DNA from 3 places in the Bacillus sp. FJAT-45350 genome. Region 3 is predicted to be linked to each of the others. Evidence: riboswitches for the same ligand, from Rfam matches in the RefSeq annotation. Region 3 holds a riboswitch; each other region holds the start of a gene.
What was found. A riboswitch is a leader RNA that binds a small molecule or an ion and turns the genes downstream of it on or off. The one in region 3 is predicted to bind cyclic di-GMP.
Positions count from the first base shown of each region.

Region 1: linked by a shared signal. The riboswitch ahead of CD003_RS19015 (prepilin peptidase) and the one ahead of CD003_RS05370 (ATP-binding protein) in region 3 are both predicted to bind cyclic di-GMP.
Region 2: linked by a shared signal. The riboswitch ahead of CD003_RS06235 (hypothetical protein) and the one ahead of CD003_RS05370 (ATP-binding protein) in region 3 are both predicted to bind cyclic di-GMP.

Region 1 covers NZ_NISU01000002.1:512,312-515,598, reverse strand. The annotation lists gene CD003_RS19025 (hypothetical protein) at 1-203, opposite strand, end outside; gene pilM (type IV pilus biogenesis protein PilM) at 203-1,192, opposite strand; gene CD003_RS19015 (prepilin peptidase) at 1,215-1,973, opposite strand; cyclic di-GMP riboswitch class II at 2,108-2,191, opposite strand; gene CD003_RS19010 (hypothetical protein) at 2,257-2,694, opposite strand.
Region 2 covers NZ_NISU01000001.1:1,234,679-1,237,965, reverse strand. The annotation lists gene CD003_RS06240 (alpha/beta fold hydrolase) at 103-1,140, opposite strand; cyclic di-GMP riboswitch class II at 1,423-1,506, shown strand; gene CD003_RS06235 (hypothetical protein) at 1,545-2,567, shown strand; gene CD003_RS06230 (VOC family protein) at 2,642-3,040, opposite strand; gene CD003_RS06225 (iron chaperone) at 3,141-3,287, opposite strand, start outside.
Region 3 covers NZ_NISU01000001.1:1,073,693-1,076,979, reverse strand. The annotation lists gene CD003_RS05375 (HAMP domain-containing protein) at 1-1,203, opposite strand, end outside; gene CD003_RS05370 (ATP-binding protein) at 1,234-2,187, opposite strand; cyclic di-GMP riboswitch class I at 2,338-2,421, opposite strand; gene CD003_RS05365 (sensor histidine kinase) at 2,463-2,927, opposite strand; partial or broken gene CD003_RS22540 (histidine kinase dimerization/phospho-acceptor domain-containing protein) at 2,928-3,071, opposite strand; gene CD003_RS05360 (sensor domain-containing protein) at 3,099-3,287, opposite strand, start outside.

The DNA.
Region 1 (3,287 bases), on a different contig from region 3:
AGTTCTTGTCTAGTCGTCTCTGATAATATCATCAACTCTTGCACCTCATTTTCTAGCTCAGTAACCTCTGTAGATACTGAGCTATGTAGGGAGGATAGGACAATAGTAGCAGTTACCAATAAAATTCCAATAATAAGGATTATAATAACTGGTGTTAAATCACGTTTCTCTTTTTCTGGTAACAGGTTCACTTCTACTAACATTAGCGCACCTCTTTTTTCAGCATCAGTCCGACAGTATCATGAAATTGATAAGGGATAGCTCCTGTAGCTGAAATAATCTCTACATCTAATAATGTTTCTACTGGCAAATCAAAGCTTTCTTTGCAAATGTCTATCATTCGCTCTAAGTAAGGATGGTCACCTGTAATCGCAATCCGGTTGACTCCTTCTTTTCCTTTATGAACAGAGAAACGATAAAAATTCATCACTCGTTCCACCTCAGTAATTAACTCCTCTGCTTGTCCATCAATCTCCTCAATTTCACCTTCCCAAACTAAGCTTTCCATCTCCACATCACCTTTAATTGCCCATTTCTCATCATCACTATTTAAACGAAAATGACGTGTAAACATTGGCTTATGTGAATAGAAAACTGTTAGATTAATAGATGAACGGTCAAGCTGCACAAGAAGTAAATGCTCGTCCGAAAGTGCCTTATCGACTTTCGTAAATAAACGATACAACGAAAGTGACGAAACATCTGCTACATTCGGTTGAAGCTTTAATTCAGATAAAAATTCATACAACTCCATAACGACTTTTTCTGGAGAAGCAATTAATAATATCTCTTTCTGTCCATCTTTTTCACCTAACAGCTTAAAATCAAAAGATGGGTTTTCAAAAGGGAGGTGAATCGACTCTCCCATTTCCATATGAAGATGCATTCGAATATCATCTTCTGCCACTTCTTTTGGTATCAATATATTCCTTACGACTACAAAAGAATCTGGTACACAGAATTGAATGGCATGTCGTTTAATCTTCCAATGCTCAATACATTCCTCGAAAATAATCTCTAACGTTTCTCGGTCAATAATTTGACCCTCTCTAATGACCCCTTCAGGTAAGAAACGCTCCCCAAATGAACGAATCGAATCAAGGCTCGGTTTCTTTGCATGAACATAGCGAATAACATGGTCTTTAATAATGATACTTGTACGCATGTCTTTTTTTGACTGAAAAAGATTCATCTAAACACCACCGATCGATTGTCTACCATAACAAATCAAAATACCATTGTATAATGTCTTGACCAAAGAAGTAAGTTAGAATCGTCCCAAGAACGATATATGGTCCAAAAGGCATTGGTTTTCCTCGTTTGACTTTCCCAGTCAGTAACCCAGCGATTCCAAATATGGTACCAAACAATGTTGATAAGAAGAAAGCTAAAAGGACATCTTGTAGCCCTAACACAAGTCCAAGCACTGCAAACAATTTAATGTCGCCACCGCCCATACCACCACGGCTAACAACAGCAATTATAAACAAAAGTGTAAAACCGACAACAGCACCCAATAACATATCCCACCAAGGAGATAAAGGGGCTACGAATACCCGTAAAACTAGAAACATAGGTGCAAATACTAGTAATATTTTATCTGGAATTAACATATATCGAACATCACTAACGAAAATAATCACAAGCATAGAAATAAACAATAAAGCAACAAGAAGCTCCCACTGCAATCCAATAAAATAATAAGCTAGGACAAATAAAAGACCTGTCGATAACTCCATTAACGGATACAACGGAGATATTTTTAACCCACAACCACGACATTTCCCTCTAATTAATAAATAAGAAAAAACAGGTACTAAATCCAAAGCTGTTAATGTACGTTTGCAATTCGGACAATGAGACCGTGGCTTTACAATAGATTCTTCCACCGGTACTCGCAAACCAACAACATTATAAAATGAGCCTAAAACCAAACCAAATATAAACAGATAAATATAGATAAATACATCCATTCAAATTATCGTCCTTTACCATTAACTTATAAGACCATTATACTATGTACTTACAAAAATCTTTACCTAAATTAGAAAAAAAGCTATAAATTGACTACCTTTATAGTAAAAAAAAACCAACTTTGCTATCCTCAAGCAAAATTGGTCGGTTGCACTACTCGCTCCAAGCTATCCAAGTGCCCAATTAGAGATAGCCGTTCATAGCATCCTATTATATTAACTATTATTGTACATGACGTGCATAATTTATGAAACAGTTATTTACATATAGTAAATTAAAGTTTTATTCTTCTATCGTGTCGTACACTGCCTTTTCTGGTACACAATCCTCGATGGATGACATACATAACCGAACTTGCAGCTCCGGTTGATTATCAGCTCTCACTACTCGGACAAAGGACGCAGGAGAGTAAGATGATTTGATAGTAGAAAGCATAGGAATATCTGATACAAAGGCCTCATCATCCCCTAATAATCCTAACTCAATCAACTCAGAGAAATAAATAGTCCCATCCACTGGCTCCAATTCACCAGTTGCTAAATGTAACTTCACTATTTTACTAAATTGAGAAGCATTGTACTCATGAACCCTCTCCTGTATAGAAGAAGTCGCATGAGTCACTAAAAAATAACCACCAATATAAAAGAAAAGTAACAGGAAGAAATACACCAACGGCTCAACAAAAGAATAAAATTTCGAATCTTTGCTTATAAAAGGCATCCTACTCACTTCTCTCATGTGCTCGATAACTTGATTATATTACAGGATATGTAAGTTGTCGATGGGGGCTTATGAATGATATATCAAAATCTTAATATACATTTATTAATATGGAGTTGCCAATTTTATTGTACAATCTATAGTTCGTAGACAAATAATTAAAATATAAAATAGACAAAGAACTAGTAGATTCAAATCTGTCCAACTCATGTGGAAAATCTCAAGTTTTTTTCTTATCTTGGTACCTAGTACCTATTTTACTTCTAAACGAAAGACCAACTAGAATTCTAGTTGGTCTTTCGTTCACTCTATTTATAACTGTCCCTACTACATGGAAAAATCAGCTATTTTGTCTATATCTGGTGTCTGACACCATATATCTATTTCGTTCACTCTATTTATATAACTGTCCATACTACATGGAAAAAATCAGCCGTTTTGTCTATATTTAGTGTCTGACACCAGATAAAGACCTACTTACTACTAAGTCTTTATCTCAATCTATAATTTTTAGTACTTTGCTATGTCCACCTCATGTGGAATAACCATGACTTTTGTCTTTTTGAGGTAACTGGTACCTTTGTTTTATGGAC
Region 2 (3,287 bases), 160 kb from region 3:
TATAAAACCCTATTCAATAGAGCTTTCTCTAGTAGCGTATCATTAAAAACAACATAGTATCAATAATAACTACCTCTGTTATAAGAAATTAAATTTCTTATACTAACTTATTAAGTGTTTTAATTCTTCAATAATAATTTGTTCTATTTGTTTTGTATCATCAGGATGAAATACGTGAGATGATTTTTCAGCCCAAATAATTCTTGGTTCATATTCTGTTTTGATATTCTTTACAAATGAAATTAAAGGTTCTGAGTGTACATGTACATCTTTTTTACCATGAATAAAAGTAGTTGGTACTCTTAAACATAAAATATCTTTTTGAATATTAATAGATGGGATATTCCTAATAAATTCGTCAGTATAAATTAGTTTAAATCCTCTATAAAAAGTGTTTACTATATCCCCAAAACTATAGTCTTTAGATAAAAACATATCTGAGGCAATCTTAAATAATCCGGGAGTTTTAACGTGTTCATCAGAATAAATCATAGTTTTATATTTCATTTGCCATTTCCTTATTACCCCCCATTGCTTGAAGCTCTCTATATAAGGAGGTTTGCCAACAGCTTTAAGCTCTTTTAAAGCTTTTAAATCTTTTCTTCTTTCAGCCTCCTCTTTCAGCCATTTCAAGCTCAATCTATCGTTTTCTGTCCAATCAATAATCTGTGACAAGCCTATATATGAATAGAACTTCTCTGGGTATTGGTTAATTAAGTACATTCCTATCAATGATCCAAAAGAGTGACCCGCAAGATATATCTTCTTTTTCTTATATTTCATCATCAAGTAATCTATTATTTCATTTGCATCGCTAATAAATTGGTTAAAGTTCATTGTTTCTTGAGGAATGTTTTTGTTATAAGACTTTCCTGTCCCTCTCTGATCCCAAAATACAACTGTATAATGTTCCACAAGTTTTTTCGTATTCGATACAATTGTATAGTCTTTCCCTCTTGATGAGATACCAGGGAATGGCAAGGATGGTCCACCGTGTAAAAATAATAGGATAGGATTTCCTTTATTTAAAGATTGAATTAATACTTTCTGCTTCACGCCTCCTACTACTAATTCTTCAATTTCATCAATTCCAGTTGAGGGAATTTGGAAATCAGGCTTCTTATTAAATAGTTCAAACAATAAGATCATACCTCTTCTCTTCTATTAAAGTATCAGGACAACTAAGATTCCCTAATTTATTATAGATCTTATATGTGAAATTATGGTAGAAAATTTTTTATCAAAATTATAATCAGTTATGACTTTTAGTCACTTTACAACAGGAAATTAACGGAATATAATACAAAATATAAGACTATTTACTTATCGGTTAATCTAAGACTAAATAAGGATACTATTTTTCTTATAAATTAACTTTTATTTGAATAGTTGGGTTATTTTGAGTAAGTAATGTAACCGACCCTTTTCTAGGGGAGCTATGAAGCATAGTCTTTATCTGGACACTTGGACTATGTCGAGCTAGTAGTGTAACCGACCCTCTTATTTTAATGCTATAAGAATATTATTTAAGAGGAGAAATGAAAATGAATAAGAAAAAAGTTGTTACAGTGTTGTTAACAGGTTCTTTAGTATTGGGGTTAAATTCTGGGGTATTAGCAAAAGGACCAACTAAAGCACCAGCTGCTGGATCAAATCCTGTTATTCAAGAGGACGGGAGAAATACAAATGGCATTGAAACAGCACAAATTACTACATTTGGCTCTATTTCTGGTTACTTTGGTACATCACAGGTTGTATCTGGTGAAGTAGTTATTGATGGTGCTCGTGATGATTTAGCTAATTTGTACATTACAGTAGGTGGCCAAAAAGCTGATTTAGTTTGGGCAATTCCAGGCCAACCAAAAACTTACGGATTTACTGCAACTGTCGACCTAGATAGTCATGCACTAACAAACATTGAAGTTAAAACGGAAACTAAGTTTCATAATGGTCAAAAGGCTGGACTAACTCATAGCAATAACAGTTCAACAGTTGATGTTGACGTTTGGGCTGTTATTACTGAATACTCAATTGATTTAGGTACTGAAGATGGGGCACCAAACTTTGTCTGGAATGAAGAAACAGCAACATATTCACTTTCATTTAAAGTAATTAAAACGTTAAGTAATGGTGAAACAGAGGATGAAGTAGTAACTTTAACAGGATTAACTCCTGGTGGAACTGTATCCTATTCTACTGATGATTTAAGTGACGATAATTACTTCGGTAACGCGTATACACTACTAAATAACACGCCTGTACCTGCTTCACCTACTGTACCAGTTGTAGATGTAGTAGTATCAAGTATTAGCAATATCTCACTTACTCTTGACCCACAAGGTCCAAATCAATTTAAAGTTGTCGCAGATTATACAATTCATTATTCTGATGGTTCATCTGTAACTGTTAGTAAGGAAACTTTACCTGGAGGAAACATCTCAAATCCTACGACACAAAACCAAAATTCTGAAACAAGAGAATATAACATTGGTGGTACCCCACATGATGTTACTGTAACATATTCATCTTCTACAAATACATTTAGCGCTTCAGCTGTAAAAAAATAATAATACGAAAGGAACCTTTTAATGATGTATCAATAAAAGGTTCTTTTTTATGGAAATGCAATTATTTTTCCAATTTAATCAATAAGGTTTAGTTGCCATGAAACTCCGAAACGGTCATTTATCCAACCAAACTTTTTGCTGAAACCATAATCATTCAATGGCATAAGTGCCTGTCCACCTTCAACTAGCTTGTGATAGAGTTGCTCAATTTCGTCGTCCGTATCACAAGTAACATAAATTGAGAAAGAAGGTGTAAAGGAGAACTCGTGTTTAATATAACTGTCAATGCACATAAACTCTTTCCCTTTTAAAGTAAAAGTAGCTTGCATTACTGTTCCTTCTTCACCAGGTTCATTTGCTCCATATCTAACTATACTTGTAATCTTTGAGTCCTCAATTATTGATGTATAAAATTTCATTGCCTCTTCTGCATTACCTTCTTGAAACATTAAAAATGTTTTTACATCTTTCATAAAAAATCCTCTCCATTCATTATAATATGTATAATTATTTTCTTTTCCCTTCCTCAACTCTACTAGCAATAGCACCCTAAGAGAAGCTATACGGCCATCTTTAACTCCGCCAAAAAGTTGAACAGTCTGCTTTATCTTGAATATTAAATTCAATCATTTTCTCAAGCAACCCGTAATTTACCGGCTCATTCCAAGGAATTCGAAACAAGCCTTTGGTAGCACTGTAACCAGCATCTTCAATGTCATT
Region 3 (3,287 bases):
TTCTTTTACACCCGTAATTAACTGATGGAAACGTTGAGTCATTTCATTGATATTTTCCGCAAGCCAATCTAGTTCATTTTTTTCATTGATCGTTATTCTTTGAGTTAAATCTCCATCCGCTACACATTGAATATGTTGGACAATCTTTTGTAATGGCTCTAATTGACGTCTAGCAATGATACGAATAATAATAAATAGAACAACGGATGATAATAAAAATCCACCTAAGAACAAATACAAGAACTGATTTTCAATTTGCTTTTGTCTCGTTAAATCTAGCGTAGTCACCATCACTCGTTCATTACCAAGTGATTTATATAATTTTTTATAAGGCACACCGTCTTTTTCAAAAAGTACTTTATGGCTGCTATCTTCACTTTGCACCTGCTGAAGGAACTCTTCATCCTCTTCTAAGCCAAACTGATGACTCCCATATAACACAGGTAAGTCAGTATCCGGTTCAACTACATCATTTTCTTCCCCTTTTAACCAAGCAGGTACATTGATAACAGCAATCTCTTCAATGTTGATATTCTCATCAATGATTTTTTCAATCATTTGTGTTGGACCAGCTTGAAAAGTAAGGTTATAAATCTCCTCATCTAGGATAAAAGGATTGATCATAAAGTCAGTTGTTCCATCGTAATAATAAGCAAACTTGTAATAAATATGTTCAAAAAGTTCTGCTCTAGAAATGGGGCCTACCCAGTAGTTTTCCATGGCCATCCCTTGCTCAACTGTTACCTCTTGGCCTGACATTAATTGATCAAATGCAGTAAACCAATATCCCCAATCCTTTGAACTTAAATTCAATTGAGTTTCATCAGAAGATTCCGTAACGACTATGTCATCACCAATTCTTTCCCAAAGTGAGATTTCTTCCACATCCCACCGTTTCGCTACTTCTTGCAAATATTCCATGCTAATATCTTCAACCTGTTTCCCACGTAACTCGGACATGATTCCTTTTGACGATGAATATAATATATTTTCAATCATATGTTCAATTGTGTCTGTAGATTGTTGTGTTGACGCCATTGTATGAACTACAATTTCAGTTATATTATTTATTTGCTCCTCTTGATATGCCTCAATCTTCAACTTAAAAAAATAATAACCAGATATAAGAATAACAACCGCGATTAAGCCTAAGAACAGACCAATTTTAAATAGTAATTGCATCATAATCGTATTTCTTTTCATAAATTTCCTCTCCCCAGTATGTTCTCTTTGTTAACCAGCACTCTTTCCTTCTACCTCTTGAGCATAATCAATCGTTAAAATAAGCGTAGAGCCAATTGGTGACGTATATAATAAGACTTGCTTCGTCATTTTCATCATAAGTGAAAATCCATGCCCCATTGATTTTTTGGTAGAATATCCAGCTAAAAGTGTTGTTTTAGGAAGCTCCTCTAGAGAAAAACCAGGTCCTTTATCTTCAATAACAAAGCGTATTTCATTACGTTCCTTATCTTCTAGCATTGTCAACTTACCTTCTTCAGCATGTTTTAACGTGTTTGTAATAGCTTCCGACAATGCCAATAACCAACTCATTACTTTTGCTTTATTGAACTCCTTTTGCTCTAGGATGTCTTTCACTTGATTGCGGCATCTTGGTATGTCTGAACGTTCTCTAATAATGCCCTCACAATAGACCTTTCCTTGTTTGTATTTACTTACTTCCTGTTCAGAAATTAGTAAGAACTGACCTTGAGTTACGGAAAAAATAACATCTTTATAGACCATCCAAATAGGATCAGATTTTTCCGTTGTTGTTATTGATTCATCAATTTTTTTCTTTTGCTCAAACAAATCCTTTTTGTGAATATCATAGGCTTTCAACATCGCGTTTTGAATATCATTTCTCACTTCTAATTTCTTTACTTGAGTTGGAATATCTTCTCCTTGGTTACACCACTCAAGCATGAGCTCACTTATATAAAGTAATTGTTCATGATCCTGATTCGTTTGTTTGTGATTAAATGAGATTTTTGATAATGAACGAAAAAATAGTAAACTACTTTTGGAATTATTATCACTTAGGTATTGATGTAATTTTTGTGCAAGAAACCCTCGTCTAGTCATGTAGGTCAGCTCTGTATAAGATAAATCAACCGGGAGTGACGGAGCACCCACATGAAGTTCTACTGTAGATTTTTTTAATACTTTATCTAAGATACGTTTCAATGAATGCTCCCCCTTCTTATTATCTAAAAGCCACATCTTTATGAAAGAAATTAAACTTTGTTTCGAAAGTTGACTGTACGCCAAATAGCCCACAAAAAGAATGCGGGCTACGAATATAGATAATATCCTATATTTCTATAATCCATTCTTTTCGGTAACACGGCGATCATAGCTTATAGCCTTAGACCCGTTGCTTTGCGTCCTTACTTTTCAATAAGTTTGCCATTATCGAAGCTGATATCCTAAATTAAAGTGGAAATAATTCCAGCAAAGAATTAGTTACACGGTAAGCTTATCTCTACAGTAGTGCCTTTATTTTCTTCACTTTCTATTACTATCATACCGTCGTGCTTCTTAACAACTTGAAAACAATACATTAATCCTACTCCAGTTCCTTTTTCATGAGTTCTAAAGTAAGGCTCTCCTAATCTCTCTACTCTTTCCTCTTTCATGCCAATTCCATCATCAATCACTTTTATTAATAAATTTGATTCATTCCTACTAGCATGAACTTTGACCAAACCGCCATTTTTTATTGCTTCAATACTATTTGTGACCAAATTTATCATTACTTGTTTCATTTGTATTGGGTCACACTTAATCCAAGGAAGATCAATGCTTTTCTCAAACTGTAATTCGATTTGTTTCCCTTTTGTTTTTTTGTCTAGTAGTGATATAACATCTTTTAATAATTGATTAAAGTCGACTAGCCTCCGATTTACATTAGTGCTAGAAATCATCAGAAACTCTTTTATATACTTTTCAATCTGGTTAATAGAGGAATGTAAAACATTAAAATATTCTTGCTTAATGCTACCTTGTTCAAATAAGTGAATAAATCCTTTTATCGTTGTAATTGGGTTTCTAATTTCATGTGCAATGCTTGCCCCTAATTCACTAACTACCTCTAACTATTCAGATTTTAGGAGAATTTCTTCCTTACGTTTTTCTACTAAATTCATTCCGTGTTCTTCTATTACTTTTTTTATCTCTTGGATTTTTGTTTCTAATTCAATAACAGGTACTGGTTTACTAAAGAAATATCCTTGTCCTTCATTACAGTTGTGCTCCTGGAGAAATACAAGTTGTTCCTTCGTTTC